One region of the Gelria sp. Kuro-4 genome, then DNA from elsewhere that is predicted to be linked to it. Evidence: riboswitches for the same ligand, from Rfam matches in the RefSeq annotation. Region 1 holds a riboswitch; each other region holds the start of a gene.

Region 1 (7,497 bases):
TTGAGGAAATGGCCCGGCGGGGGCCGGAAACCCTGCGCTTCGGGCCCCTGAAACCGGTGGGGCTGGTTGACCCGCACACCGGCAGGCAGCCGTACGCCGTGGTGCAGCTGCGGCAGGATAACCGGGAAGGGACACTCTACAACCTGGTGGGCTTTCAGACGCAGCTCAAGTGGGGCGAGCAAAAGCGCGTCTTCGGCCTGATCCCGGGCCTGGAGAATGCCGAGTTTGTGCGCTACGGGGTGATGCACCGCAACACCTTTATCGCTTCACCCAAGGTGCTGGCACCCACCTGGCAGCTGAAGGCGGCACCGCGGCTTTTCGTTGCCGGCCAGGTGACAGGTGTGGAGGGTTACGTGGAATCGGCGGCCTCGGGGCTGGTGGCCGGCATCAATGCGGCCCGCCTGGCCCGGGGGCTGGACCCTATCGTCCTTTCGCCTGAGACGGCGTGCGGGGCGCTGGCGCACTACGTCACCACCGCCGGCCTGGGGAATTTCCAGCCCATGAACGTGAATTTCGGCCTTTTTCCACCCCTGGGCACCCGGGTCCGCGGGCGCCGCGAGCGAAACCTGGCCTTGGCGCAGCGGGCCTTGGCCTGGTTTGACAATAATTGGAAACATTTCGAATTATAGTGTTGCCAAAATAATCTTTTTGTGTTAGTATAGGGCCGTGTCAAGCCAGCATCCAGGGAGGTGGCAGCGGTGGCCTGGGAGAGGGAGCGGGATGATTTTCTGGCCTACCTGGCAGAGGACCGCGCCTACTCGCGGCATACCGTGGCCGCCTACCAGGACGACTTGGAGCATTATGCCTGCTTTTGCCGGGAGCAGGCAGTGGACCCACTACAGCCGCCGCGGGGACTCTTACGGGCCTACCTGGCGTACCTCAGCGAAAGGGGTTACGCCCGCCGTACCATCGCCCGCCGCCTCACGGCCCTGCGCTCCTTTTTCCGCTTCCGCCAGCGCCAGGGTCGCAGCGGCGAAAACCAGGCCGAGCAGCTTCATGGCCCCAAGCTGGGAAGGAAACTGCCCACCTTTTTGTCGGAGGAGCAGGTGGAGGCCCTGCTGCGGGCGCCCGCTGCGGTCACGCCGCTCGGGAAGCGCGATGCCGCCATTTTGGAACTGCTTTACGCTACGGGGGCGCGCGTCGGGGAACTGGTGGCCCTGAACCTGGCCGATCTTAACCTGGGGGCCGGGTGCGCCCGCGTGCTGGGCAAAGGCCGGCGCGAACGGATTGTTCTTTTGGGCGGGCGGGCCGTGGCCGCGCTCCGGCTCTACCTGACAGCCGGGCGGCCCTTTCTGGTAAAGGCCGGCAGAGCGGAGCAGGCGGTATTCTTAAACCGCTCGGGCCGGCGCCTGACGGACCGAAGCGTACGCCGGCTGGTGGACAAATACTGCCAGGCGGCGGCGTTAAACCTGCACATCAGCCCCCATACTCTGCGCCATACCTTTGCCACTCACCTCCTCGAACACGGGGCGGACCTGCGAAGCGTCCAGGAGCTACTGGGGCACGCCAGCCTTTCCACCACCCAGATTTACACGCACGTTACCCGGCAGCGTCTCTACAGCGAATACCGGGCGGCCCATCCGCGCGCCGAATGAGAAGGGAGGAGGGAGCGTGTTTCACGGTACCACAGTAGTCGCGGTCCGGCGGGACGGACACGTGGCCCTGGCGGGCGACGGTCAGGTTACCTTTGGGAACAACACCATCATGAAGCAGGGGGCGCGCAAGGTGCGCGGGCTTCATGGCGGCAAGGTGCTGGCCGGGTTTGCGGGTTCCGTGGCTGACGCCATGACCCTCTTTGAAAAGTTCGAGACCAAACTGGAAGAGTACCATGGTAATTTGCAGCGCGCGGCCGTTGAGTTGGCCAAAGAGTGGCGGCTGGACCGCATGCTGCGCCGCTTGGAGGCCCTCCTGATCGTGGCCGACACCGAGCGAGTGCTCATCATTTCCGGCAGCGGCGAGGTGATCGAGCCGGACGATGAGGTGGCAGCCGTCGGCTCCGGTGGCCCCTATGCCCTGGCGGCGGCGCGGGCCCTGCTGAGGCATACGGCCCTCAGTGCGCGCCAGGTGGCGGAGGAGGCCTTGCGCATTGCCGCAGGTATCTGCGTCTATACCAACGACCAGATAACGGTGGAGGAGTTGTAGGGCTATGCTGGAGGAGCTGCGACCCACCCAGATCGTGGCGGAGCTCGATAAGTACATCGTCGGCCAGGAGGAAGCCAAGCGCACGGTGGCCATCGCGCTGCGCAACCGCTACCGGCGGGCCCAGCTCCCGCCGGAGCTCAGGGACGAGATCATCCCGAAGAACATCCTGATGATCGGGCCGACGGGCGTGGGCAAAACCGAAATCGCCCGGCGCCTGGCCAAACTGGTCAATGCTCCCCTGGTCAAGGTGGAAGCGACCAAGTTCACTGAGGTGGGGTACGTCGGCCGGGATGTCGATGCCATGATCCGGGACCTGGTGGAGACGGCCATCCGCATGGTGAAGAACGAGCGCATGGCCGAGGTGCAGGCAAAGGCGGGCGTGCTGGCCGAGGAGCGCCTGTTGGGTCTTTTGGCGCCTTTGCCGGAGCGGCGCAACAGCGCCGTGAACCCCCTCGGCCTGCTCTTTGGCGTGAAGGAAGACCATGAGCAGCCGGAGGAGGAGGGCTACGGCGCCCGGGTATCCGAGGTCAAGGCCCGGCGGGCGCGCTTGAAAGAGCAGCTGGCGGCCGGGGAACTGGAAGACCAGCTGGTGGAGATCGAGGTAGAGGACAACGCGCCTCCCATGCTGGAGATCTTCTCAGGCGCCGGCGTCGAGGAGATGGGAATCAACCTCCAGGAAGTACTGGGCAACATGTTCCCCAAAAAGCGAAAAAAACGGCGCGTGACGGTGGAGAATGCCCGCCGGATTCTCACGCAAGAGGAAGCCCAAAAGCTCATCGACATGGACGAGGTGGTGGCAACCGCCGTTCAGCGGGCCGAACAGTCGGGGATCGTCTTTATCGACGAAATCGACAAGATAGCGGGGCGCGAGGGCGGCGCGGGCCCGGATGTCTCCCGCGAAGGCGTGCAGCGCGACATACTGCCCATCATCGAGGGCTCAACGGTGATGACCAAGTACGGCCCGGTGAAGACGGACCACATCCTCTTCATCGCCGCCGGGGCTTTTCACGTGGCCAAGCCCTCCGACCTTATTCCCGAGCTGCAGGGACGTTTTCCTTTGCGGGTGGAGCTTAAATCCCTGAGCGAGGAGGATTTTCGCCGCATCCTGACCCAACCGGAGAATGCGCTCATCAAGCAGTATACGGCGCTTTTGGCAACCGAAGGTATAAAAGTCAAATTTTCCGCCGATGCTATAGGCGAAATTGCGAAAACGGCCACACTGGTCAACGAAGAGACCGAAAACATCGGTGCCCGCCGCCTGCACACCATCCTGGAGAAGGTGCTGGAGGACCTTTCCTTCCTGGCCGGGGAAGATGTGACCGGCGAAGTGGTGATCGATGCGGCTTACGTGCGCCGGCAACTGGAGAGCATCGTTAAGAACCGCGACCTGAGCCGGTATATTTTGTAGGGAAAAGTGAAAGAGGAGGAGTCTCAAGTGAATCTGCTGGAGAAAACGCGTAGCCTCAACCGCCTGCTACAAAAGTCCGCGGGGCACCCCGTCGACTTTGACGAAATCTGCCGCGTGTTGAGCGAACTCATCCAAGCCAATGTCTACGTGGTCAGCCGGCGGGGGAAGATTCTCGGGCACGCCCTGAAAGAAGGATACCGTTGTGATGTGATGGAGGCGGACGTCCTCAAGGCGGAAAAGCTGCCTGGCGACTTCAACGACCGCCTGCTCCGGGTTCTCGATACCACCACCATGCAGCAGGAACCCGGGCACTGCGTCTTCGACAGCGAGGTGGGCTGCCTTTTCCCCTCGCAGGAGCTGACCATTGTGCCGATCAACGGCGCCGGCGAGCGCCTCGGCACGCTCCTGGTGGCCAAGTTCGACGCCGCCTTCACCGAGGAGGACCTGATCCTCGCCGAGTACGGCGCCACGGTGGTGGGAATGGAGATTCTGCGGGCCAAGAGCGAAGAGATCGAAGAAGAGGCCCGCAAGAAAGCGGCCGTGCAGGTTGCCCTCGGTACCCTTTCCTACTCGGAGCTCGAAGCGGTGGTTCACATCTTCGAGGAGCTCGACGGGCCGGAGGGCCTCCTGGTGGCCAGCAAGGTGGCCGACCGGGTGGGAATTACGCGTTCGGTGATCGTGAATGCCCTGCGCAAGTTCGAAAGCGCGGGCGTGATCGAATCGCGCTCCCTCGGCATGAAAGGAACCTACATCAAGGTGCTGAACGACCGCCTGCTGGACGAACTCAAGAAGATAAAATAGCCCGGGTGCCCCGGCCCCCTTCGACAAGGGGGCTCTTTTTTTTGTCCAAAAAGAGGGCTTTAATTTCTGGTAAAATAATACTGGTCGGCAGGAATTTGGCTAACCGTGCCGAAAAAGGAAGATTAAGGGCGAGCAAAACCAGCTCAGGCGTGCATCCGGCACGACCTAAAAGAAGAATTGAACGAGCTGACAGCGAAACAAGGCAAACCTGGCGAAAGCCGGGGACGCAAAGCCACGGGCCTACAGCTTAAAGCCAAGGCAGCCGGGCTGCCGCGCGTCTGGCTGGAACCCCCAAGTGGCCCTGCCAGCTGGGGTATTTTCTTATGGGCGAGGAGGTGGGCGCATGCCCTGGGATCCTGTAACGAGCGGCGTGCTCAGAGAGATAGGGCTCGGCCTGGATTGGGCCGCCTTGCGGCAGCGGGCCATCGCCAATAACCTGGCCAACGTGGACACGCCTGGTTACAAGCGGGAGGACGTGGCGTTCCCGGAAGCGCTGCGCCGGGCGCAGGCGGGGGGCGGGCGACCGCTGGCTCTGGCGGTCACGGCGCCGGGGCACCTGACGCCCCCGGCCGAAGAAGGTTGGGTGGTAGTACGGGACACGGGCACTACATTGCGTAACGACGGCAACAATGTCGACATTGAAGCGGAGGCGGCGGAGCTGGCCAAGAACGCGCTCTACTACAACGCCTTGGTGAGCCGGGCGGCCGGTTACCTGGCGAGCCTGCGCTATGTCATCAGTGAAGGGAGGCGTTAGCGGTGTTTGCAGACCTCGATATCGCCGCTTCCGGTCTCAGCGCCCAGCGGCTCCGGTTGGACATCATCGCCAACAACCTGGCCAACGCGGAAACGACGCGCACGGCGGCCGGGGGGCCGTACCGGCGCCGGCTGCCGGTGTTCGCTCCACGGGAAGCAACGTCCTTCCAGTACTTTTTCCAGGCGGCGGCCGAAGGCGGCGTCGGCCGGGGCGTGCGCGTCACCGGCATAGTCACCGATCCCAGTCCGCTGCGGCGGGTATACCAGCCCGGCCACCCGGACGCCGATGCCGCGGGGTACGTCGCTTACCCCAACGTCAACGTGGTAACCGAGATGGTGGACATGATTTCCGCCAGCCGGGCCTACGAAGCCAACGCGGCCGCCTTCAACGCCGGTAAGGGCATGGCGCTCGAGGCCTTGGAACTGGGAAGGAGGTAAGCTGAATGAATGCGGTCAGTGCCATAGGCACTGCTCGGCCGCTTTGGCCTTCGGCGGCGCCCGGCGATTCCGAAAGCGGGGCGAGTTTCAGCCAGGTGCTCGGGGAGTACCTGCAGCAGGTCAACCGCCTGCAGCTCGATGCCGAGGCCAAAACGCGCCAGCTGGTGGCCGGGGAGGATATCGAGCTCCACCAGGTGATGCTGGCGGCGCAAAAGGCCGAAATAGCCTTAGAGCTTACCCAGACATTGCGCAACAAGGTCATTGAAGCCTATCAAGAGATTATGCGGATGCAGGTTTAAGGGCGTGAGGTGGCAGGCATGAACATAAGCATCGGCCAGCTGGGTGCCAAGGCCCGCGCCTTCTGGCAGGGCGCAAGCCGGGGCCTAAAGCTCAGGCTGCTCATCGGGGTTGTTCTCGGCCTCAGCCTGGTGGGTGCGGTGGTTTTCTTCTCCCGCCCGAGCTACGACCCCCTTTTCACCAACCTGGCGCCGGCCGACGCGGGAGAAATCGGCCAGCGCCTGCAAGAGCTGAAGGTGCCCTACCGCCTGGGCGGCGACGGCAAGAGCATTCTGGTGCCGCGGGACAAGGTGTACGACCTGCGCAACCGCCTGGCCATGGAAGGCCTGCCGAAGGGTAATGCGGTAGGCTTTGAGATCTTCGACCAGACCAAGCTCGGCGTCACCGACTTTGAGCGGCGGGTGCAGTATCTGCGTGCCTTGCAGGGGGAGCTGGCGCGCACCATCGGTCAAATGGACGGGGTGCGCTCGGCCTCGGTTCAGATTGTGCTCCCTGAGGACAGGCTGTATCAGAAAGACACCCGGCCCCCCACGGCCTCGGTTTTGCTTGACACCGTGGGTCAAATGGGGGCGGACAAGGTGCGCGCCATCATGCATTTGGTATCGCACAGCGTCGAAGGTTTGACGCCGGAGAACATCACGGTGGTTGACACCAGTGGACAGGTCCTCTCGGACCTGGTGCAAACGGACGACACGCCGGTAGGGCTTTCCAGCAGCCAGCTGGCCCTGCAGCGCTCGGTGGAGCGGGAGATCGAGCGCAGTACCCAGAGCATGCTGGAGACGGTGCTGGGCCCAGGCATGGTGGTGACCCGGGTCAAGGCCGAACTGAACTTCGACCAGCGCGAGGTTACAAATGAGTTCTTCCAGCCCGTGGCCAACGACGAAGGTATCCTGCGCAGCATGCAGGAGCTGCAGAAAACCTTCGATGGTCAGAGCGGGCCGCAGGGTACGCCGGGGACGCCCGCCAACATCCCCCCCACCTACCAGACGGGGGCGGGCGGCCCGAGCCACTACGAAGAGCGCCAGGTCACGCGCAACTACGAGGTAAACCAAACGAAGGAGCACCTGGTGGTGGCCCCGGGCAGCGTTCGGCACCTGAGCGTGGCGGTAATGGTCAACGGCAACCTCACTCCGGCCCAGCAGCAGGCCATTCAGTCTGCCGTGACCAATGCGGTAGGCCTGCAGCCCAACCGGGGTGATCAAATCAGCGTGGTGTCCTTCCCGTTCCAGGGACAGCCCCTCGCCCAGCAGGCGGCGGCCCAAGCGGCGGCCGATCAGGCGGCACGCCGGCAGCGTCTCCTGGTGCTGGTGGCTCTAGGAGCATCTCTCCTGGTGCTGGCGGTGTTCCTTGTCCGGCGGCTGCGGCGGCGCGCACCCGCCGAGGTGGTGCCGCTCCCGGTGGCGGGGGCCGAAGAAGAAGCAGCACCCGCGCGCGAAGAGACAGAACGCGACCGCATCCGGAAAGAAGTCGAACGCCTTGCCCGGCAGCGACCGCAGGAGGTGGCCCAGCTGCTGGCTACCTGGCTCAGTGAGTAGAGGGGGAATGCAAGGTGCGGCAGGCACTGGCAGGTAAGGAGAAGGCGGCCATTCTTTTGATCTCCCTGGGGCCGGAGCTTTCTGCCCAGGTGCTCAAGCATATGCGGGAAGACCAGATCGAGG
Region 2 (7,497 bases), 590 kb from region 1:
CGCCCGGGGGAACCTCCTCACCCCGCCCCTCATCGACTCCCACGTCCACCTGGACACCGCGCTCACCGCAGGCGAGCCCCGTTACAACGCAAGCGGCACCCTGTTCGAGGGAATCGCCGTTTGGAGTGAGCGCAAAAAAGACCTCACCCGCGCCGACGTCAAAGAGCGGGCCCGTACCGCCCTCCAGTGGGAGGTTGGCCAGGGGGTGGGGTTCGTACGCACCCACGTGGACGTCTGTGACCCGAAGCTTACCGCCCTGCAGGCGCTCCTGGAGTTGAAAGAAGAGGTGGCGCCCTGGGTTGAGCTGCAAATCGTCGCCTTTCCCCAGGAGGGCGTTCTGGCCTACGAAGGCGGCCGGGACCTGCTGGAGGAGGCCCTGCGGCTGGGGGCGGACTGCGTAGGCGGCATCCCGCACTACGAATTGACGCGCGAAGACGGGGTGGCGTCCATCGAGATCATCTTCCGCCTGGCGGAGAAATACGACCGCAAGGTGGACATTCACTGCGATGAAATCGACGACGAACAGTCGCGTTTCCTGGAGTCGGTAGCCGCGCAGGCCATCCGCAGCGGCCTGGGGCCACGCGTGACCGCCAGCCACACCACAGCCATGGGTTCTTATAACGGCGCCTACTCCTACAAACTCACCGGCTTTCTGCGCCGCGCCGGGCTGAACATCGTGGCCAACCCGCTGGTGAACCTGAACCTGCAGGGGCGTTTCGACGCTTATCCCAAGCGCCGCGGGCTCACCCAGGTTAAAGAACTCCTGGCGGCGGGGGTGAACGTGAGCTTCGGCCACGACGACATCCTGGACCCCTGGTACCCGCTGGGCAGGGGCAGCCTGCTCCAGGTGGCGCACATGGGGGTGCACGCCTGCCAGCTGAGCGGGCGGCAGGAACTTTATGAGGCCTTTGCCATGGTGAGCGAACGGGCGGCCCGCACCCTGGCCCTGGGCGCGGACTACGGCCTCGCCCCCGGGCGGCCGGCTGACCTGGTTCTCTGGGCCGCTCCCGACGAAGTTACGGCCCTGCGCCTCGAGGCCACGGCCCTTCTGGTGCTGCACCGCGGGCAGGTGGTGGCGCGCACCACGCCGGGGCGCACCACCTTCGCGGGCGGTGGCGTAACAGAAGACATCACGTTCCAGCTCTAAGGCGCTGAACGTTTGAGGCTCCGGCGGCACCGGGGCCTTTTCGTTCCTGTTTGCCGGTACCCGTAAGCGGCCATACTAACCTCGATCACACCGCAAAGGAGCCGGAGCATGGCGAAGAAGCTCTCACCTTTCACCATCGCTCTAACCTACGTGGGAACGGTAGTCGGGGCAGGGTTCGCCTCCGGGCAGGAGGTGTTGCAGTTTTTCTCCGCCTTCGGCGGGTGGGGGCTCTTGGGCACCGCCTTAGCAACCGGCCTCTTTATCTTTTTCGGTCTCGCCATCATGGAGCTGGGGCATAAGGTCCAGGCCAAGTCCCACCTGCCGGTGATCCAGGCGGCAGGCGGGCGCTGGGCCGGCACAACCATGGACCTCATCATCACCTTTTTCCTCTTCGGCGCCCTGGTCACCATGGCCGCCGGCTCCGGGGCCATCTTCACCGAGCAGTTCCGCCTGCCGGCCCTGGCAGGCGGCCTGCTGCTCCTCGGCCTCACGCTGGCCACGGTGCTTCTGGGCATCTCCCGGGTGATCGACTCCATCAGCCTTGTGGCCCCCGTCCTTCTCGCCTCAGTGCTCGGCCTGAGCCTTATTACCATCCTGGCGCAGCCCCAGGGGCTGGCCGCCAACCTGGCCTGGATTGACCCGGCCAAGACCGCCGTGCCGTACTGGCCCCTGGCCGCGCTGCTTTACACCTCCTACAACCTGATCCTGTCTGTGGCGGTGCTCGCGCCGCTCGGAGCCTTAAGCGGGGCGGTGGCACTGCGCCGGGGCGCCGTTTGGGGCGGGCTGGGCCTGGGAGCAGGGGTGCTGGCCATCGCCGCCGCCATCCTCACGGTGGCACCGCAGGTGGCCGGCCTGGAGGTACCCATGATCGCCGTGGCCGGGCTCATCTCGCCTTACATCCGCAGCTTCTACAGCGTGGTGCTCTTTGCAGAGGTGTATACTACGGCGGTAGCCAGCCTGTACGGCTTCACCTCGCGCCTTACCGAACCAGACAGCCGGGCCTACCGCTGGCTGGCCGTTCTGGCAAGCGCCGCCGCCTTTATCCTGGCCCGCTTCGGCTTTTCCACCATCGTCGGCACCCTTTACCCGGCCGCCGGCTTCGCCGGCCTGCTGCTCATGGGCGCCCTCGCCTTCGGCTACTTGCGAACCCTGTTTGTGCGGGCCGCCCTCCCCGCCCCTGCCGCCAAATTGGAGGGTGAGCCCGGCGCAGGCTCCGGCAACGCCGGCGGGAAAGAGGAGCCGTCCTCTGGCCCGCAGGCACCGGATGAGTAGCTCCCGGGCCGCAAAGTTGACGCCCGGCCCAACTACCAGCGCCAGGCATGAGCAGTGCGCCGCAGGCTTGGGCCTTGAGCTCTTCCACTCTCTGCTGCAGGCCCAGAAAAGCCCCGGCCAACAGCCGGGGCAAGCTGGTTCGCCCCCTGCTCCCTTGCGACCGCACTAGACTAAATCACCGGAAACCAGTCTTTCGTAGAGCCGGCGCGTCTCCGGCGCCGGCAGCAGGCCAAACTCCTGCTCCAGCATCTGCTGGCAGGCCTTATACCGGCGCAGGGCCTCCGTACGCTTACCGGTTGCCGCCAGGGCGGTAATGAGCACGCGGTAAGCCTCTTCGCACACCGGGTCGCGCTGCAGGAGCTCGGCGGCGTAATCGGCTGCAGCGGCAAACTCCCTCAGTGTCAGCGACACATGCGCCAGCCCGTCGAGAACGCGCAGGTACAGCTCGCTGAGGCGCAGCCTTTCCTTAATGATCCAGCGCTCTTCCAGGTTTTCCGTGAGGAAGTCCGTCCGGTAAAGGGCATGGGCCGCCAGGAGTTTCTCCTTGGCCACCGCGTTTTTGTCCGTTCGTAAGGCCCCCAGGCCCTCTTCAGCCCGGCGTTCAAAGGCTTCTGCATCATAAAAGTAGGGGAGGTCCGCATTAAAGCGGCACAAGCCGCGCTCGTATACTATGCGCTGCGGCCGCTGCCGATTACTCTTTCCTTTGTTCAGCACCGAGCGCAGGGTATAAAGCGTAACGGCGAAGTTATGGCGCGCCGCCTTGGGTTCCATTTTGGGCCAGAACTCCTTGAGCAGCTCCTCCTGGGGTACCGCCAGCCCCTTTTGCACCAAAAGATACTTGAACAGCAGCACCACCTTCGTCTGGCGCCAGGCAGCCTCGGGTATGACCTCCTGTCCCACCCAGACGCGGAAGCCATTCAGCGCAACTATCTTGAGCATGGGGTAGTCTTCAGCCGTAGGCATACCTCTCGCCTCCTTGACATCAGAATACAAACGGCTGCCTTGCGGCAGCCGGTTGCGCTACTGGCTCCCCGCCGCCCAAGCGCCCAAATAAGGGCGACGGTTCCTGGCCTCTGCTTTAAGGTATTCGTTTGTACCTCCAGGAGTCATCCTTGCAACGGATCTCCGTGCCGGTCGATAATACTCCACTCATCCCTATTATAGCAGAGGTATTCCGTCAGATGTGGTTGGAGTGAACTTTAAGTTTTAAGCTTTTATAAGGTGCTGCAGCCGGACCTTTTTCCGCCGGCGCGAATTCTCCTTTCTTCGTCGCCAGAAATTGCTGCCGGACCCCGGGCGCGGTGGTTGACAGAAGGTGGGAGGAAGCATAAACTTAAAAGAGAATAAGGTAAACCCTGTTAGGCGAGGCTCCTGTACGAATACAGGCCACTGCCCGGAAATGTCGAAAGACACCAATGGGTGAGCAGGTATTACCGGCTTAAGGTTTTACCTAACGTGGCTGGCGCTGCCAAAGTCGTACAGTGCCAAAGCTCAACGAGGAGGGTGCAGTGCGCATGCCCCTCACCCGTTGAGGGGCTTTTCGTTCGACAAAGGAGGTGGTGCGCGCGATGGACGCTGACCCTGAACCCCAGATGGATCATCCTTACCGAAGAAGCAGGTATCGAAAGCTTGCGTTAGAGGAGGGATTGCCGTGCACTGCGTCAAGGCCCTATATGCGGGCGTTGCCGCGGGCAGCCACATACGCCCGCACCGCCGGCTGTAAGCCGATTCATAGAAGCCTCGCTGGCTGGGCATGGTGAGTATAGCACCGGACCCCAGGGAGGCAAGCGAATGCCGGTTTTTGTCCGTCCGGATTTACCGAAAAAGCGCCACTCGCCCTGGATTGACCTCTGCGTGCTCGTCGCCATCACCGGCCTGTTTTACTTACTGATACACCTGGGGCGGCAGATGGGGGCACCCCTGGCCACGGCGCTGGGACCCGGTTTATCGCTCGACCCGCGTGAGCTGCCCTACTACGCGGCGCGTTCGCTCCTGCGCATGGTCATTGCGCTGGTCCTTTCCTTTCTCTTTACAGTCGTTTACGGCTACGTGGCGGCGTACGTGCCGGGGGCGGACAAGATTCTCGTTCCCCTGCTCGACGTGCTGCAGTCGGTCCCGGTGCTCGGGTTTCTCTCGGTGAGTTTAACCGGGCTTATGGCTCTCTTCCCGGGTAGCACCCTTGGAGTGGAGCTGGCCGCGATTTTCGCCATCTTTACGAGCCAGGTCTGGAACATGACCTTCAGCTTTTATTACTCGCTCCGGAGCATCCCGCGGGATCTCAAAGAGGCCAGCGCCGTCTACGGCCTCAACTGGTGGCGGCGCCTCACCTCTGTAGAGCTGCCGTTCGCCGCCATACCCCTGGTGTGGAACGCCATGATGTCCTTCGGCGGCGGGTGGTTTTTCCTGGCCGCCAGCGAGGCCATCTCCGTACTGGGGCGGGACATCCGCCTGCCCGGCATCGGCTCTTACCTGGCCACCGCCACCAGCGAAGGGAACACCCAGGCGCTCTTCTACGCACTCCTCACCATGGCCGGCCTGATTGTTCTGGTGGACCAGGTTTTCTGGCGGCCGCTGGTGGCTTGGTCGCAGCGCTTCAAGCTGGAAGAGACGGCCGGAGGGGAACGGCCCCGCTCCTGGCTGCTGGAGGTACTGCGCCGTTCGCTGATCCTGGACCGGCTGGGCGAGCACGTGTTGCGCCCGCTGGAAGAGGGGTTGGAGCGGCTTCTGGCACCGCCGGAAACCGGAGCGCGCCCCAAACCGGTCCCGCCGCGGCGCTGGGCCAGGTGGATTATCCCTCTGGCCGCGGGGCTTGTGTTCCTGGTCCTTCTTCCCTACGCCCGCGCCGGGGTCGTGCTCATCGCCCGGCTGGGTGCCGCCGAGCTCTGGTACGTGGTGGTCCTCGGCTTTTACACCTTACTGCGCACCTCGGCGGCGGTCCTCCTGGGGGCGCTCTGGGCCGTGCCTGTGGGCGTCGCCATCGGCCTTAACCCGCGCCTGAACCAGGTTGCCCAGCCGCTCACGCAGCTGGCGGCCTCTTTCCCGGCCAACATGCTCTTCCCCTTTTTCGGCCTTCTCTATGTGCGCTACGGTTTGAGCTTTGAGCTGGGGGCCGTGCCGCTCATGATGCTGGGCACCCAGTGGTACATCCTCTTTAACGTCATCGCCGGCGCCTCCGGGCTGCCCGCCGACCTCAAAGAAGCGGCGGTTATCCTCAAGTTGTCGCGCTGGGAAACCTGGCGGGTACTGATTCTCCCCGGTATCCTGCGCGCCCTGGTGACGGGCGGCGTCACCGCTGCCGGCGGGGCCTGGAACGCCAGCATCGTGGCGGAGATACTGGACCTTAAGGGGCACGAACTGACGGCCAGCGGGCTGGGCGCCTACATCACCCAGGCCACCCGCGCCGGCAACTGGGGCCAGATCATCTGGGGGATTCTGGTGATGTCGCTCTTCGTGGTCACGGTAAACCGGCTCTTTTGGCGGCGGCTCTACCAGCTGGCCGAAGAGAAGTACAGCCTGTGAATTGGCCGTTTGCGATCAGCTGTTGGCTTGAGGGCCTGCGGTAACCATCTAGAAGCCGCCGTCCTCTCAACGCCCAATGCCGACCGCTGAATGCTCATAGGGTGAGGTGAACTCCTGTGGCGGATCTGATTAAGCTGGAACATGTCGCGCAGCAGTACGAGGTCGGTGACCAGAAGGTGACAGTTCTGGATGACATCAACCTCACCGTGCGTGAGGGAGAGTTTTTGGGCATTCTCGGCCCCTCCGGCTCGGGCAAATCCACACTCCTTCGGATCATCGCCGGCCTCGTTAAGCCGACCGGCGGCACCGTCCTCTACCGGGGTCAGGCGCTCACCGGTGTCAATCCCGGCGCAGGCTTTGTCTTTCAGACCTTCGCCCTTTTCCCCTGGTTGACCGTCCTGGAAAACGTTGAACTGGGCCTGAAGCAGAAGAACCTGACGCCGAAGGAGCGCCGCCGGAAGGCCCTGGCGGCCATCGACATCGTCGGTCTGGACGGTTTTGAAAACGCCTACCCCAAGGAGCTTTCCGGCGGCATGCGGCAGCGCGTCGGCTTCGGCCGCGCTCTGGCGGTGGAGCCAGACGTGCTGCTCATGGATGAACCCTTTTCGGCCCTGGACGTGCTCACCGCCGAGAACCTGCGCCGCGACTTCCTCGAGCTCTGGCTGGAAAAGAAGCTCCCCACCCGGGCCGTCATCCTCGTAACCCACGGCATCGAAGAGCTGGTGTACATGGCCGACCGGGCGGTGGTGCTCTCCGGCCACCCGGCGCACGTGGTGGCGGACATTCCGATAGACCTGCCCCACTGGCGGGACCGGGAAGACCCGGCGTTTATGGCCCGGGTGGATGAGCTCTACCGCGTCCTGACCCGCAAGGAGCGGGAGACGGACCACCGGACGCTGCCGGCGACGGAAGAAAAGCGCTTCACCCCTGTCCCGCCCGTACGGGCCGGCGCCATGACGGGGCTCATCGAGATGCTGGAAGACATGGACGGCAAGGCCGACCTGTACCGCCTGGCCGACGACCTGATCCTCGATGTGGAAGACTTTCTGCCCATTGTGCAGGGCGTGGAGCTTTTGGGGTTTGCGCGGGTGGAGGCCGGCGACATCGAGCTTACTCCTAAGGGCGCAGCCTTCGCCGAAGCCTCGGTGCTGGAGCGCAAGGACATCTTTCGGCAGCAGGTGCTGGAGCGCGTGCCGGCCCTGAAGCGCATCATCCACGTCATCAAGACCAAGTCCAACCGCCGCCTGCCGCGCGAATTTCTGCTGGAGATCCTGGAGCGGCAGTTCGGGGTTTCGGAGGCCCAGCGCCAGCTGGAAACCCTGGTGGACTGGGGGCGCTACGCCGAGGTGATCGGCTACGACGAGCACACCCACAACCTCTTTCTGGAGGAGTTTTTCGCCGACGGCAGCGCCCGGTAAGCCGGGACCGCACTCGCCGGTTATAGTGAAGGCTGCCCCCTGCGGGGCGGCCTTCAAACTCAACCTGGAATATGGACAGACTTTTTGCTATAATATGAATACATCCTACAAAAAGGAGGGGCCCGACATGGCACAGGTCTG
Region 3 (7,497 bases), 1.3 Mb from region 1:
CGGCCATCGTTAGAGCCACGGCGGGGGCGGTGGACGTGCCCGTCACGGTAAAAATCCGTGCCGGCTGGGATAGGGAACACATCAATGCGGTTGAGGTGGCTCGGGCGCTGGCCGCCGCCGGGGCCGCGGCCATTACGGTACACGGGCGCACCCGCGCCCAGCTTTACAGCGGCCGGGCCGACTGGGGTATCATCCGCGCGGTGAAGGAGGCAGCGCCGGTACCCGTTATCGGCAATGGCGACATCTTCAGCCCGGAAGACGCCGCCCGCATGCGGGCCGAGACCGGGTGCGACGCGGTGATGCTGGCCCGCGGAGCGCTGGGGAACCCCTGGCTCATTGGGCGCACCGTGGCCTACCTGACGGAGGGCGTGCTGCCCGCGCCGCCGGAGGTGCGTGAGCGGCTGGCGGCGGCGCGCCGGCACCTGGAGCTGGTGATCCAGGAGCACGGGGAAAGCCGGGGGATACGCGAGATGCGCAAACACCTGGCCTGGTACCTCAAGGGGCTGCCGGGGGCGGCCGGCATGCGGGCCCGCATTATGGCGGCCGGCACCCGGACCGCGGTGCTGGAGCTTCTGGAGGGCTATGAGCGGACGCTGGCAGAAAAGGGGTGGATCACATGAACCTACTGGCCTTACCCGTGGCGAACGGCGTGTTTCCGCGGCCGGGTGCGAGCATACAGGGCCTTTTCCTGGATGCCTTTTCCCTCCGCACCCTGGCACGTCTGGGGGCGGGCTCAGTGGCCTTTTTGGTGCCGCTCACGCTCGGCGGCCGGGCGCTTTACCCGGCGGGCCTGCTGGTGCGCATTGAAGAGCTGGAGCGGGCGCAAACGGTGGATGCCGTCACCTGGAACAAGGGTGAGCTCTTAGTGGCGCGCCTTGCAGGGCTGGCACACGCGCGTGCCCGGCGTTTTGTCGCCGAAAGGCGCTTCATCGTGGCCGAAAACGTCGAAGAGCTGGACCTGGACCGGCTGCGCGCCGGGGGCCAGCCCGTTATCTCCGGGGCGGGCTGGCAGCCGGCGGGCGGTTACACGGAGCCGCGTTCCGAGCGGGATATTACCATCACCATTTACGGCCGGGACTACGGCGGCAGCGAACTCAAAATCCGGGGACAGGTGGGCGGCCTGGTAACCGCCGAGCAGGCCCATACCGTGGAGCACGCTATCATCCGCGTGCTGCGGGAGTGCGGCATCTGCACGGCCAGAAACCTGGCCTGGGCCATGCGCGAGGAGACGCGGGAGCTCAAGGATTCCATTGCCTGGGGACTGCACTTTAAGCTGCCCGAGGTGCTCGGCCAGACCAAAAGCGGTTACTGCGGCAATCCCATGACCAATCTGGCGCACCTTTACCTGGGGCAGGAGCTCGAGCGCTTTTTACACGAAGGGGAAGCCCTGCCGGCGGCGCTGGAGCGGGCGCGTACCCGGACGCTCTCGCGCCTTGCCCGCGACCTGGACTTGGGGAGCCAGCCGGAGGTGTTGACCCTGCGCAGCCTCAAGCTGGGGATGCTGCACGACGACAGCCGGCTTTTGCAGCAGACCCTGCGCCGCGTGCTGGGCCGCTTCCCCTCCAGCCCTTGGGATTAGGTGCACCGGCGACCCTGGCGGCGCCGGGCAGGGGCGGGACGGTGCCGGCGGGCCAGGGGCCGTGCCGGGTTTTCGTCTGCGTACGCCTCACCTGCCGGCTTAAGCAGCGGAGAAGGCGGGATCCACCCGGCGCAGGTCGGGGTGGATCCTTTTTCCTATGGCGGGTGCTATAATATAAGGGCGGAAGGAGGAATGCGCGGTGCGCCTGCCCGAGCCCGTGATCGCTTGCCTGCGCACGCTGAAGTCAGCGGGCTACCCCAGCTACCTGGTGGGGGGCTCGGTGCGCGACCTGCTCTTAGGCAGGGAACCCGAGGACTACGATGTGGCCACAGCCGCCCCGCCCGCCGTGGTACGAGAGCTCTTTCCGCGTACAGTGTTCACCGGCCCCAAGTACGGCACGGTTACGGTGCTCCTCAGCCGCCCCATCGAGGTGACCACCTTCCGCCGGGACGGGCCGTACAGCGACGGGCGCCACCCCAGCCACGTGGTCTTCAGCGGGGACCTCCGCGAGGACCTGGCCCGCCGGGATTTCACCATCAACGCCATGGCCTTCGACCCGCTGGAGGAGGAGCTGGTGGATCCCTGGGATGGCCGGGCGGACCTGAAGCGCAGGCTGCTGCGGGCGGTGGGCGATCCCGCACGGCGCTTTCGCGAAGACGGGCTGCGGCTGCTCAGGGCGGCGCGCTTTGTTTCCCAGCTCAGTTTTCAGCTGGAAGAAAAAACGCTGAGCGCCCTGAAGGCCGAGGCAGGGCGGCTGGCGCTGGTGGCAGCCGAGCGGCGGGGCGCGGAGTTTGCGCTCCTTATCACCGGGCCCAACGTGCGGGCGGCCTTGGACCTTCTGGTGGAAAGCGGCCTCATGCGCAGCGTGGTACCGGAGCTTTTGGCAGGACAGGGCGTGCGGCAGAGCCGCCTGCATCCCGACGACGTGCTGGGGCACAACATCAAGACCTGTTCCCTCACCCCGCCCCAGCTGGAACTGCGCTTAGCGGGCCTGCTGCACGATGTCGGCAAGCCGGAGCGTTGGGAAGAGGGTCCCTACGGCCGCTTTTTCCCCGGGCATGCCGCCCGCTCGGCGGCCCTGGTGCCCGTTATCCTGCGCCGGCTGCGTTTCAGCCGGCGCACCGTGCGCACGGTGGCGCTCCTGGTGGCGCACCACATGTTCTTCTGGCGCGCTCCCCAGGGCCTGGCGCCGGTACGGCGTCTGGCGGCCGGCGTGGGCTGGGAGAACTTCCCGGCGGCGATTGCCCTTATTCAGGCTGACCGGCTGGCTATCTGGGGGGATCCGGAGGCTGCAGGGGTGAGGGAGCTGGCCGAGGCGGCCGCCGCCGTTGAGGCCGAGCATCCGCCGCTTACGGCAGCAGATCTGGCCCTTTCCAGTGCCGAGCTCATCGCGCAACTGGGGCTTAAGCCCGGACCGCGCTTGGGAGCACTGCGGCGGCGGTTGCTGGAGCTGGTGTGGGAGGATCCGGGCCGCAACAACAAAAAAGCGCTCCTGGACCTGGCCCGCCGGGAAATCAGCACCTCTTCGAGCAGCGACGACAAATAACGACACAATCCGACAACGAATAATGGTAAAATAATCCTCAATAGACGAGCGTGAAAGGTAAACCCAGCCGAAAGGTGGGGGCACAAAGCCATGGGTCTAAGGCGTAGAGCTAGGATCGCCAGGCTGCCGTACAGGGTGCCCTGGTTCAATTAGTCCAGGGCTGGTTTTGCTTGCGGAAAAAGCGCACACGCCCGGGATGGGCAGTAGTATAAGCGAGGAAGGAGAAGAAGTAATGCAGAGACTTTCCTGGCCACGGATTAAGTTCCGGCTTCCCCGACTGCCGAAGGGGCCTTGGCGCCGCGGCACAGGGCAGCCCGGGCCGGCCGGGCGCTCGACCAGCCTTATCACCGGTATCCTCCTTGGTTACTTCGTCCTCATTGTCTTCATGGTTGCCGTCGGCGGGTACAGCTACTGGGGCATGCAGCAGGTGATGCATGAGTACCAGCAGATAGTGGAACAGGCGCATCCCTACGTGCTGGCTATCAGCGAGATAAACAGTGCGCTTACGGCACAGCTCAACGCCCAGCGCACCTACCTTCTGACCGGGGACGAACAGTACACCCTGAGGGCCGAGTTAGATGCGAATAACGTGCGGTCGGCGATCAATAAAGCCGAGGGGTATGCCCAGGAGTCGGAAGAAAAGAACCTTTTGCAGCAGATCGGCTCGATTCATGATAACCTGGTTCAGCAACAAAAGGACGTCTTTGCTACATACGCCGCCGGTGACAAGGAAGGGGCCATCCAGCAGGGCCTCACCGGTGTGGACGATATCCTCAAGCGCCTGACGGCCAACTTCAACGTGCTCCAGGGGATCAACCAAAAACGCGTTCATGACGCACAGCAAGCCGCGCAGGCCGCCGCCACCAACACGGTGCGCCTGGTGCTTGTTCTGGTCTTGGTCGGGGCAGTGCTGGGGATTCTGCTGTCGGTGTTTCTGGCCCGCCGCACTATCAGCCCGCTGCGCCGGCTGGCCACGGCGGCAGCCGGTATTGCCGGGGGGGACCTCAGAGAGGAAGTGCCTGTCCGGGGCCGGGATGAGGTGGCCCAGCTCGGCACTGCCTTCAACCAAATGGTGGGCAACCTCAGGGAGATCATCACCGAGGTTCGCACCAGTATCCTTAAGGTGAGCGAATATGCCCAGCAGCTGACCACCAGCGCCGAAGAGACCACCCGGGCTACCGAGCAGATCGCCGCCAGCGTGCAGGAGGTGGCGCAAGGCGCCGAGCAGCAGGTCCGCGAGGTGTCCGATGCCAGCAACACCGTAAAGCAAATGGCGGCGGCTATGGAGCAGGTGGCTGAGAGTGCGCAGGCGGTGGCTGCCTCTTCTCAAGAATCGGCCCGGCTGGCCGAAGAGGGGAGCACTGCCATCAAAAACGTCATCCGCCAGAACGATGTGGTGCGCGAGTCCATGACCAACCTGTCCGGGCTGATCAACGAGCTGGGTCAGCGCTCGCGGGAGATCGGCCAGATTGTTGAAGTGATCACCAGCATTGCCGACCAAACCAACCTCCTGGCGCTGAACGCCGCCATCGAGGCCGCCCGGGCCGGCGAGCAGGGCCGAGGCTTCGCCGTGGTGGCCGACGAGGTGCGCAAGCTGGCCGAGCAGTCGGCTCAAGCGGCCAAGCAGATCGCCGGCCTGGTGGACCGCACGCAGAACGATACCGGAAAGGCCATCAAGACCATGGAGGCGGGCAGCGCCGAGGTGGCCTCCGGCAGCGAGCTGCTGCAGTCGGCCCAGAGCACCCTGGAGAAGATCTTTGCCGCTGTGGGTAAGGTGGCACAGGAGATCCAGGAGGTGAGTGCAGCGGCCCAGGAGATGGCCGCCAGCTCCGACCGGGTGGTGACGGCCACGGAGAACGTCAGCCGCATCGCCGAGAACACCAGCGCCGGCACTGAGAACATCGCCGCCGCCACCGAAGAGCAGACGGCCACCATGGAGGAGATCTCCTCTTCGGCCCAGGTGCTGGCCGACATGGCCCGCAAACTGGAGCAGGCGGTACAGCGGTTTAAGCTATAGCCCCCGGCCGCCCAGACTCTTTGACGCCCCTCAACCGGGGCGTCTTTTGTTTTATCTGCCTGAGGTCACTTGCTTTTTTCCTCCTCGATTGGTAAAATCATCATAGCTTGTGCACAATAATGTGTACATAAGATATAGGGGTGGTTAAGGGGGGAACAGGGGTTGGAGCTTACGCGCATCGGTGGCAAGGTGATCGACCGCGGGCGCATTTACCGTGTTGTGGACCGCATCCTGGATTTACGGGCGGCCGGGGTTTCCCAGCAGGAGGTGGCCGCGCACGAGGGGACGGAGCGCTCCTTTGTTTCACGCCTTGAGGCGCTGGGTGAGGTACATCGGGGCGCCCGTATCGCCCTGGTCGGTTTCCCCATCGGCAACAAAGAGGAGATTCTGGCCCTGGCCCAAGAGGAAGGAATAGAGTACACCCTGGTCATGACCGATGAGGAGCGCTGGCGCTTTGTGCGCGAGAAAAGCGGCAGCGAGCTCTTGAACGAAGTGATGCAGATTATCGCCGCCGTACGCGGCTACGATGTGGTGGTGTTTCTCGGCTCGGACATGCGGGTCCGGGTGGTGGAGGCACTGCTCGACAAGAAAGTGGTGTGCGTGGAGATCGGCCATTCTCCCATTAAAGGAGACAGACTCGTCGACCCAGAAAAGCTACGGCGGCTCCTCCGGGAGCTTAAAGCCGGGGGTGCCGCCGCGAACCACCGGGAAAGCGGGAGGCGGTCAGAGTGAAGCACGTTGTGAGCGTAAGCTTAGGGTCTTCCAAGCGCAATCATAAAGTAGAGGCCGAGTTTCTCGGCGAAAAGTTCCTCATTGAGCGTATCGGCACCGACGGCGACATGGAAAAAGCCATCACCCTGCTGAAAGAGCTCGACGGCAAGGTGGACGCCTTCGGCATGGGCGGCATCGACCTTTACCTGGTGGCCGGAGAGCGGCGCTACGCCATCCGCGATGCCCAGCGCCTGGCGCGAGCGGCCGCCAAGACACCCATTGTCGACGGGAGCGGCCTGAAAAACACGTTGGAGCGGCGGGTAATCCGTTACCTGGCCACCTCGGGGCGCATTCCCCTGGCCGGCAAGAAGGCCCTTCTGGTTTCCGGCGTAGATCGCTGGGGTATGGCGGAGGGTTTAACCCAGGCCGGTTGCCGGCTGACCATCGGCGACCTGATGTTTGGACTGGGCATTCCCGTGCCGCTGAAGTCCCTCACTCAGCTTAAGGTGGCGGCAGCCCTGGTCGCCCCGATCCTGGTGCGCCTGCCCTTTGAGATGCTCTACCCTACCGGCAAGAAGCAGGAGGAGATAAAACCCCGCTTTAGCCACTACTACCTGAGCAACGACATTATTGCCGGAGACTTCCTCTTCATCAAACGCCACCTGCCCCCGGAACTGCCGGGCAAGGTGATCATCACCAACACGGTGACGAGTGCGGATGTTGAAGACCTCAAGCGGCGCGGCGTCCGAACCCTGGTGACCACCACGCCAGAACTTAACGGTCGCTCCTTCGGCACCAACGTCATGGAAGGCGTGTTGGTGAGCCTGGCGACCAAACCCTGGCAAAAGCTCGGGCCGGCCGACTACGAAGAACTGCTCGACCGTTTAGACCTCAAGCCTCGGATCGAAGACCTAAACTAAGGAGGACGGCCATGCAGAACTTCGCTTTTCTCATCCACCCGCTCGATACGAGCTACATCTACAGTAAGTTTCCCTGGTTGCGGCCGCTCCCCGACCCGTTGCTAGAAAAAGCCTTCACGCTGGTACCGCCCCTTAAGGTGTCGCACATCACCGGCATCAAATCGCCCCACGCCGAGGCCGAGGGTTGGTTTGTCGCCTGTCCCCTGACGGCCCGCCAGATGGTGACGCTCCCCGAACCATTCGTCTTAAAGCGCATCATCCAGGCCGCAAAGAAGGCCGAGACACTGGGTGCAAAGATCGTCGGTTTGGGCGCGTTCACTTCCGTGGTGGGAGATGCCGGCGTTACCATCGCTCGGAACCTGTCCATCCCGGTTACCACCGGCAACAGCTACACGGTGGCCACGGCGCTGGAAGGAACGGAGCTGGGGGCCGAGAAAATGGGGATCGATCTGCACGAGGCTGAGGTACTGGTGGTGGGGGCCAACGGCTCCATCGGCAGCGCCTGTGCCCGGCTGCTGGCGCGTAAGGTGCGCTACCTCACCCTGGCCAGCCGCAACAGCGGCCAGCTGGAGCGCCTGGCGCGCCAGATTCTTAAAGAGAGCGGGCTGGCGGTGCGGGTGGCGGCCGATCTGCACCAGGCCCTGCGCCGCGCCGATGTGATCCTTACCGTTACCGGTTCCGCCACGCCCATCATTGAGCCTGAGGATCTCAAGAGCGGTGCCGT
Region 4 (7,497 bases), 510 kb from region 1:
GAACCTGGAGTACCTGGAGTGCCTCTACCTGTGCGGCGACTTTGCAGCCGGCGATGCCTTCTACCAGCAGCTGGAAGCTCGAGTTGAACCCAAGCTCGAACGGACCAAGCTGTACCTGATCAAGATTCTTTTTGCCACCAAGAAGGGCTTTAACCGGGAGGCCATCCAAGTGGGGATAAAGGGACTGCGGGAACTGGGCTGCTTGCTCCCGGAAAAGCCGTCTCTCCCGTACATGGTGCGAGAGTTGATAAAAGTGGAGGTACTGCTCCGCCGGGGCGGTGTCAAACGCTTAACCGCCGTAGCTCCTGCAGTCGACCCCGAAAAGCAGGCGGCTTGTGACCTCTTGATCGCCATGGGCCCCTGCGTCTACAACTTGGACGACGATCTGCTGCTCGCCCTATCCCTGAAGATTTGCGAGCTCTCCCTGCGTTACGGCGGGTTTCCCAATTCCGCTAATGCGTATGTAACTCTGGCCATGGTCTACATTGTGCGGCTGAAAAACTTCAACTGGGGGAGGGCTCTCGGCCGCGCAGCGCTGTACCTGGCGGAACAGTACAGCAGCGAAGCGGAAAAATCCCTGGTAAACTTCCTCTATGGCGCCTTCTGTCTCCCCTGGCTGGAACATATCCGTGAGGCGGAGCCCTACCTGGCACGTGCCAAGGAATGCGGCCTGACCGCCTGCGACCTGACCGTCGCGGGTTATGCCATGACCTTTCAGGTGATCAACGCTCACTTTCAGAGCGTTCCGCTGGCGGAGCTGGCCCGACAGATAGAAGAAAACCTGGCCTTCGCACCGCGGATCCGGGATCCTTACTACCGGCACACCCTGACCGTTTACCGGCAGTTCGTGCGCAGCCTGCAGGGGCTGACAAAGCAGCCGGACAGCTTCAGCGACGAGACCCTCGAGGAGGAGGATTTCCTTGGCACCTTCCAAGGTCTCAAGGTAAGGGAGCGGGACAAGTTCGATTACTACCTGTTGAAAGGGCAGCTCTGCTATCTTCTTGAGGAGTACGACCAGGCGCGGCTGCTGCTGGCCCAAGCGGATCGGCTGCGGGCGCTCTACTTCGGCGAAGTCTACCTGGCCGATCTGGATTTCTATACCTGCCTGACGCTCCTGGCCTGTTATGAGCGCCTCGGCGGAAAAGAAAGGGCTTCCGCCCGGCGCCGGGTGGCCCAAGGTTATCGCCGGCTCCGGGATTGGGCCCGGCGCTGCCCGGCGAATTTTGCGCACAAGCAGCTCTTGGTGGCGGCCGAACTCGCCCGGGTGCGACACAGGTGGCCGCGGGCGGCCCGGCTTTACGAAGCGGCCGCCGCCTCGGCCCGGCAATACGGTTATGTCCACGCGGCGGCCGTGGCCTGCGAGTGCGCGGCCCGCTTCCATTTGGCCGGCGGCCTGCCCACGGCGGCCGGGAAATACTTGGAGGAGGCTCGAGAAGGGTACCGGCAGTGGGGAGCGGTAACCAAGGTGGGGCGGCTTGATCGACAGCACCCTTGGCTGCCGAAGACGCTGGGGCCGCAGCACAATACCGAAATACTCGCCGCGGGTGCAGAGGCTAAGGCCCCCGACCTGACGCGGGCCATAGACATCGACGCCCTGCTGCGCAGCACCCGGATTCTGTCCCAAGAGATCAGGCTGGAAAAGCTCCTGCAGCAAATGATGTATCTCTTGGCGCAAGACGCAGGGGCGGAAAGCGCTGTTCTCTTGCTGGAAGAAAGCGGCGAGCTCTATGTGGAGGCCGTGTTCAAGAGCCACGGCGGCGAGCGCAGGATTGAAGTACTGCAGTCTCTGCCCGTGGACGCGGCGCCGTTCTTACCGCGCAAAGTAGTCTGTTTTGTGGCCGGGACGCGGCAAATGGTCGTGCTCGACAAGGCGGCAGAGGAGGAAATGTTTTACGACGACGCCTACATTGCCGAGCAGCGGCCGGCTTCACTCCTTTGCCTGCCCATTGTGCACCAGAACCAGCTTGTCGGTGTCCTGTACCTGGAAAACCGACGCACCGCCGGCTGTTTTCATCCTGCCCGGGCGGAAGTGCTGAAACTGCTCTCCGGCCAGATCGCCATTTCCATCGAAAACGCCCGACTTTACCGGCGCCTGGAGGAGCTGAACGCCACCCTGGAGGAAAAGGTGAAGGAAAGGACGGACGAACTGGCGCAGGTGCACCGGGAGACGGTGAACGCCCTGGTGGAGCAGTCCAGGTTGGAGGAGCGCAACCGTATCGCCCGGGAGATTCACGACACCCTCGGGCACACGTTGACGGGTGTGCTGCTGCAGATAGAAGCCGGCAAGAGACTGCTGGTTCGGGACAGCCGGCGGGCACAGGAAAAAATGCAGGCGGCTTTAGAGCAAGTGCGCCGGGGTTTAGACGAAGTGCGCCGCTCGGTCCACCTGCTGCACGAGGACGACTCGGAGGATGATACCGCGCGTTTAGCGGGTCTCCTGCAGGCGATTATGCAGAGCACGGGCGTATCGATAAAGTATCGGTTTTCCCCCGGCATCAAACTGAGCCCGACCCAGCGGCACGTAATTTACCGTGCTCTGCAGGAGGGTATAACCAACGGCATTCGGCACGGCCGCAGCCGTTCCTTTGATTTCCAGCTGACCGTCGAGGGCGAACAGCTCCGGTTTGTGCTGAAGGATTATGGTCGGGGGGCGGAAAAGGTTAAGTTCGGCTTCGGCTTGAACTCCATGCGCGAAAGAGCGGAGGAGCTTGCGGGGACGCTGCAAGTTGATACACGGCCCGGGGAAGGCTTGAGCATTACCCTCACCCTTCCTTTGTCCCACAGCGCCTGAGGACGAGATGATTACCAAGTCATGTGACCGAAGTAACTGGTCATATGACTTTATTTTTATTATGCTGGTGACGTAGTGAGACGAGAAGATCACCCCCGTTGCCGCACGCTTGGACGGTTAGGCACCAAACTGCAGAACTACGGTATCCAAAGAGGGCCTCAGTGAAGGACAAACCCAGCTTTTATTTCCGACCGATCGGCAGAAAAAGAGCCGTCTAAACCTGCTAATTAGCACCACTATTGTGATAACACGGCAAATACTCGATACAGAGGCTAGGATCCGCCGCCTGAATGCGGGCGTTTGTGGCAGCGGGGAGCCAGTGGCGCAACCGGCTGCTGGACAAGCAGCTTTTGATTTTTCACGTCAAGGAGGCGAGACACATACCGGCGGTTGAGGAGAACCATCATGCTGCGGAAGAATCTTGGCTGGAGCGGGGATGAGCAAAAGTAAAACAGCGAGGAAAGAGGTGTTTGTTTCCGTGCAGTGCGTCGTGGGTTTGGACATCGGCTATGGGTTCGTAAAGGTAACGGACGGGGAGTACGGGTACGCTTTTCCCAGCGTTGTCGGCAACGGCCACACCAAGACCATATATCGGACCTCGCTTCAGGTGGAACGCATTAACGATCTAAGGGTGGTGATCGATAACCAATTGTATTTTGTAGGTAAAGCCGCCTTGCGGCATTCCCGGTTTGCCATCCGAGACTTGTCCGACATGCGCACCCAGAACGAAGACCTCAAGGTGCTGTTCTTGAGCGCCTTGAGCTTCTTCTGCCAGGACAAACAGAACCGGTTTAAAGTGGTCACAGGTATGCCGCCGGGCCGCATGTACCTGGCGGACGACCTGATAAACAGGTTCGCGCGCGAGTATACGGTTTCGCTTTACCGTAACCGGGCTTATCAAGAGACGACGATCCGTGTTGACGACCTGGATGTTGTGCCCCAACCGGTGGGAACTTACTGGGCTCAGACCTTAGACCTGCAGGGCCGGGAGAAGCGTACCTTTGAGGGTCGGGTGGGGATTATTGACATCGGATTCCGGACCACGGATTTGGCCGCCATCGAGGACGGGGAGTTTATTCCGAGCAACAGCTATACCATTCCGGTCGGCATATCCGCCACCTACACTGACATCGGTGAGCAAATCATAAGTAATTACGGGTTGGACCGCGAGAGCTTCGCCCTGGACGAAAGCGTGATCAAGGGAATGATTACTGTATCCGGGCGGCCGATAGACATTACCGCTATCCGTAACGAAGCGTTTCAGCAACTGGCAAACAAACTGCTCATTGAAGTCACCTCTAAATGGAGGGTGCTCGACTTCGATCGCCTGCTGCTGAGCGGTGGGGGTGGTCAGGCTCTGAGCACCTACCTACTAAGCCATCTGCCGCAGGCCGAATTGGTGCCTAACCCCTCCACGGCCAACAGTCGCGGCTACCTATCCTGGGCCAATCGGCTATGGGGTGATTTTAATTCGGAGGGCGTCCAGTAGGGCAATGCCGGCTAACTTGGTACGAGGAAGCATCGACGGCAGGGAGGTGCGGGTAGGACGTGCTGGGGCTTCGGACAAACAGACCGAAGATCAGGGAACCTGAAATGGTTGTGCCAGAGACGGTTGTAGAGGTTTACGGCAGAACGGAAGGGTCCATAACTGGAGCCGATAAGGTCATTGTGGCGCCCACGGGCTGCTGTAAGAGCAATGTTAAAGCAGCTTATCTTGATATTGCCGGGGAAGTGTACGGCGATGTCGATGTTGAAGAGCTGGTAATCCGGCGGGAGGGCCGCTTGTACGGCCAAGTAAGGTACAAAAAGTTGATCTTGGCCGAGGGCGCGGTCTTTCGCCCCAATGACGGCGGGGATGGAACAGAAACCTCTTCAAGACCGGCAGAAAAAGTGGTTGGTCCGCGCTTGGTCTCTCAGGAGGCACAGGCACGGACAGTGCCTTTGAGGCGAGACACTTCCGCCGGACAGCTGTGCGCAGCATCCGAAGAGAACAAAAAAACGTACCGGGCTGAGGCTCTGGAAAAAGAACAGCAGGAACCTTGTTTCATCACCAGCTTTTAGCCGACGACTGGGACGGAGCCGATTGCGCGGCCGTCCCTGCGCTCGCGGAGTATCGGCTGCGTTGCGGTTTACAGTATGGAGGTAGGGCCGACTGCATGCAGGTAGAACTTGGTTACGCTTTTTGTGCCGCTTTTTTCGTCCGGCCGCCGTCACCGTGTTGCTGGTCCCACACTGGGAAAAAGGTACGCGCCGTTGGCGGGTGCCTCTGAGCCTGGAGCAAATGGCCATGGTTGCCGTCGCTTGCCTGGCCGCCGTCCTGTGGCTCGGCTACGATTACGCGAACCTTCGGAAAACCGTGCAGGAGGTTGTGCAGCTGCGGGCCGCCAATGCCCGGCAGGCCCGACAAATACGAGCGCTGTCGCAACAAGCCGCCGACCTGGATAAGGAACTGGCAGCGGTAGCTGAGGTAGAGGCGAAACTGCGTCAGGAGACGCGTCTTTTAAGCCCCGAAGCAGGGAAGAAGCAGGAATCGCCCGGCGGGCTGCCGAATCGAACTCTCTCAGTCGAAGTCTTATCCCGGTCGCTAAAGATGCAATCAGAACGGGCAGGCGTGCTTAGACGAAGTTTAACCGGTTTAGTGGATGATGTTGAACGGTATCAGAAGAAAATGGCGCACCGGCCGAACATGTGGCCTGTAAACGGCCGCATCACTTCTTCGTTCGGCAGCCGTCGTTCGCCCTTCGGTGGGGGATATGAGGTCCATGAAGGAATCGATATTGCGGCTCCTTACGGTTCGCCGGTGCGTGCCACGGCCGACGGGCGTGTAGTATTTGCCGGGTGGCGCAGTGGCTACGGACGGCTGGTGATTCTCGATCACGGGTACGGTTATCGAACGGCTTACGGGCATAACAGCCGGATCCAGGTTCGAGTCGGGCAGGAGGTCAAAGGAAACAGCGTCATTGCGTATGTCGGAAGTACCGGCCGGAGTACCGGCCCGCACGTTCATTACGAGGTCTGGTTCCAGGGGAAAAAGGTGAATCCTGTGCCGTACCTTCCGTGAGGTGTCGCCGCGTGCCGGGCACCTGGGGGTATCCCCCAGGTGCCCGGCGTTTCTGGAGAGAGGGTGTGGGGTGAACAGGGGGAAGATGTAGGGAACCTTTGGACGGGGATTACGTCTTTAACCATGGGAGGCCCGAGCTGATCGTCTGGAGTTCCGGACTGGGACCAAGGTATGCCGTACAAGATGGAGACCGCCGACGAACGCCTGGATGCGCCTGCGGCGCCTGTTTCACTGTGAGCCAGTTCGAGGCCTGCACCTGTTGCCGGAAGAAAGGAGAGTGTTGTGGTGAGGGTAAAGCGACTGGGCTTCGGAGCCCTGCTTTTAGCATTGAGTATGGCGCTGGCTGCGTGTTCCCCGGCTGCACCGGCCGGGAGCGGCGCTCCGGCGCCGGAAGCGCCGGCGAGTAAGCCGGCGAACGAACAGGCCGCCGGGCCGACTGAGGGGCCGATTGACGTGCCGCCCGCGCCCCAGCGGCAAGAAGGGCCCAGCGCATTTGGAGTGCCGGAGCAGAGTGAGGCCGCCTTTCGCGGAGATCTTCAGCGGAGTGGGGTGTACCGTACCCATGGTCCCGGCGAGTCACCCCACCTCAAATGGAAGTTTTCCACCGGAGACGGCGTGTATTCTTCGCCGGCTGTGGCGGCCGGCACGGTCTACTTCGGCAGCCGGGACGGCTACCTTTACGCCGTTAATACTCAAACGGGCCGGCTGGAGTGGAAGTTCCAGACCGGAGCCGGTATTGAGTCTTCGCCGGTGGTGGCGGAGGGGATAGTCTTTTGCGGGAGCGAAGATGGGCAGCTTTACGCGTTGAGTGACAAGTAAGTTCTGGTACTCTGGGACAGGCGCCCGCAAGAGCTGACTAGTTCCGGGCACCTGGGAGGGCTTCCCAGGTGCCCGGAACTAGCGGATACAGGCACACGCCGGAAACTCCGGCCTCGACTCTATACCAGAGCACCGCCACGCCATTACCCTTTTTCACAAAAAACCAAACTGACTGTATTGCACGAGGGGGAGTGTAGCGTTGAAAAAGCTTCTAATCTTACTCGTCATCTTGTTAATAGCACTCACAGGTTGCCAAAGGGTGGTCGGCAGGGGAGAAGTGCCGTCCCGAAGGAGCGACCCAAATTCAATGCGTGCAACAGTACCGACCAGCAAAGCCGACGCCCTTGATTTTGTAGACATGATCGACCGCAATAATGGTTGGGGAGTAAAAGAGAACACGGTTTACCGCCTAAGGGAGGGCGGTAAGGAGTGGGATGAAGTACTTACAATGGAACAGAGAGCTGAGTCCGGCGATGTAAATGGATGCGGGACATACTTCGCTGATGAAAAAGAGGCCTGGATTGCCTGGTTGGTCAGCCACGGTGATCGGGCCACTGTGGTGAGAGTGTATCATACCCGGGACAGCGGCAGGAGTTGGAACACCGTTAGCTTGCCTACCAAGGAACCGTGGGAAGGGGAAGGAATTTTTGTCAGCTTTGTCGATAGACAAATTGGTTATATACTTTTAACGTCTTCTCCTGCCGCCGGCCAAATGAACAAGGCGCTCTATCGGACTAAGAATGGTGGGAACTCCTGGGTGCGGATAGGAGACATCACCTCGATGGTCGAAAGCTATCCTACAGGAATAGCGTTTCGGGATCAAGCT

What was found. A riboswitch is a leader RNA that binds a small molecule or an ion and turns the genes downstream of it on or off. The one in region 1 is predicted to bind cyclic di-GMP.
Region 2: linked by a shared signal. The riboswitch ahead of K5554_RS05600 (bacterial transcriptional activator domain-containing protein) and the one ahead of flgB (flagellar basal body rod protein FlgB) in region 1 are both predicted to bind cyclic di-GMP.
Region 3: linked by a shared signal. The riboswitch ahead of K5554_RS00820 (methyl-accepting chemotaxis protein) and the one ahead of flgB (flagellar basal body rod protein FlgB) in region 1 are both predicted to bind cyclic di-GMP.
Region 4: linked by a shared signal. The riboswitch ahead of K5554_RS05960 (ParM/StbA family protein) and the one ahead of flgB (flagellar basal body rod protein FlgB) in region 1 are both predicted to bind cyclic di-GMP.

What each region holds. Positions count from the first base shown of each region.
Region 1 is NZ_AP024619.1:1,701,401-1,708,897, forward strand. It holds gene trmFO (methylenetetrahydrofolate--tRNA-(uracil(54)-C(5))-methyltransferase (FADH(2)-oxidizing) TrmFO) at 1-629, shown strand, start outside; gene xerC (tyrosine recombinase XerC) at 699-1,595, shown strand; gene hslV (ATP-dependent protease subunit HslV) at 1,612-2,142, shown strand; gene hslU (ATP-dependent protease ATPase subunit HslU) at 2,150-3,550, shown strand; gene codY (GTP-sensing pleiotropic transcriptional regulator CodY) at 3,578-4,351, shown strand; cyclic di-GMP riboswitch class I at 4,543-4,626, shown strand; gene flgB (flagellar basal body rod protein FlgB) at 4,695-5,105, shown strand; gene flgC (flagellar basal body rod protein FlgC) at 5,108-5,542, shown strand; gene fliE (flagellar hook-basal body complex protein FliE) at 5,548-5,841, shown strand; gene fliF (flagellar basal-body MS-ring/collar protein FliF) at 5,860-7,374, shown strand; gene fliG (flagellar motor switch protein FliG) at 7,389-7,497, shown strand, end outside.
Region 2 is NZ_AP024619.1:1,112,609-1,120,105, reverse strand. It holds gene codA (cytosine deaminase) at 1-1,147, shown strand, start outside; gene K5554_RS05605 (hypothetical protein) at 1,256-2,419, shown strand; gene K5554_RS05600 (bacterial transcriptional activator domain-containing protein) at 2,585-3,382, opposite strand; cyclic di-GMP riboswitch class II at 3,420-3,503, opposite strand; M-box (ykoK) riboswitch at 3,767-3,929, shown strand; gene K5554_RS05595 (ABC transporter permease subunit) at 4,211-5,938, shown strand; gene K5554_RS05590 (nitrate/sulfonate/bicarbonate ABC transporter ATP-binding protein) at 6,055-7,356, shown strand; gene K5554_RS05585 (hypothetical protein) at 7,484-7,497, shown strand, end outside.
Region 3 is NZ_AP024619.1:134,072-141,568, reverse strand. It holds gene dusB (tRNA dihydrouridine synthase DusB) at 1-620, shown strand, start outside; gene K5554_RS00830 (hypothetical protein) at 617-1,579, shown strand; gene K5554_RS00825 (CCA tRNA nucleotidyltransferase) at 1,779-3,125, shown strand; cyclic di-GMP riboswitch class I at 3,172-3,256, shown strand; gene K5554_RS00820 (methyl-accepting chemotaxis protein) at 3,358-5,142, shown strand; gene K5554_RS00815 (transcriptional regulator) at 5,305-5,874, shown strand; gene K5554_RS00810 (quinate 5-dehydrogenase) at 5,871-6,773, shown strand; gene K5554_RS00805 (shikimate dehydrogenase) at 6,785-7,497, shown strand, end outside.
Region 4 is NZ_AP024619.1:1,196,168-1,203,664, forward strand. It holds gene K5554_RS05955 (AAA family ATPase) at 1-2,791, shown strand, start outside; cyclic di-GMP riboswitch class II at 3,050-3,132, shown strand; gene K5554_RS05960 (ParM/StbA family protein) at 3,270-4,280, shown strand; gene K5554_RS05965 (polymer-forming cytoskeletal protein) at 4,340-4,852, shown strand; gene K5554_RS05970 (M23 family metallopeptidase) at 5,073-5,852, shown strand; gene K5554_RS05975 (PQQ-binding-like beta-propeller repeat protein) at 6,138-6,671, shown strand; gene K5554_RS05980 (YCF48-related protein) at 6,871-7,497, shown strand, end outside.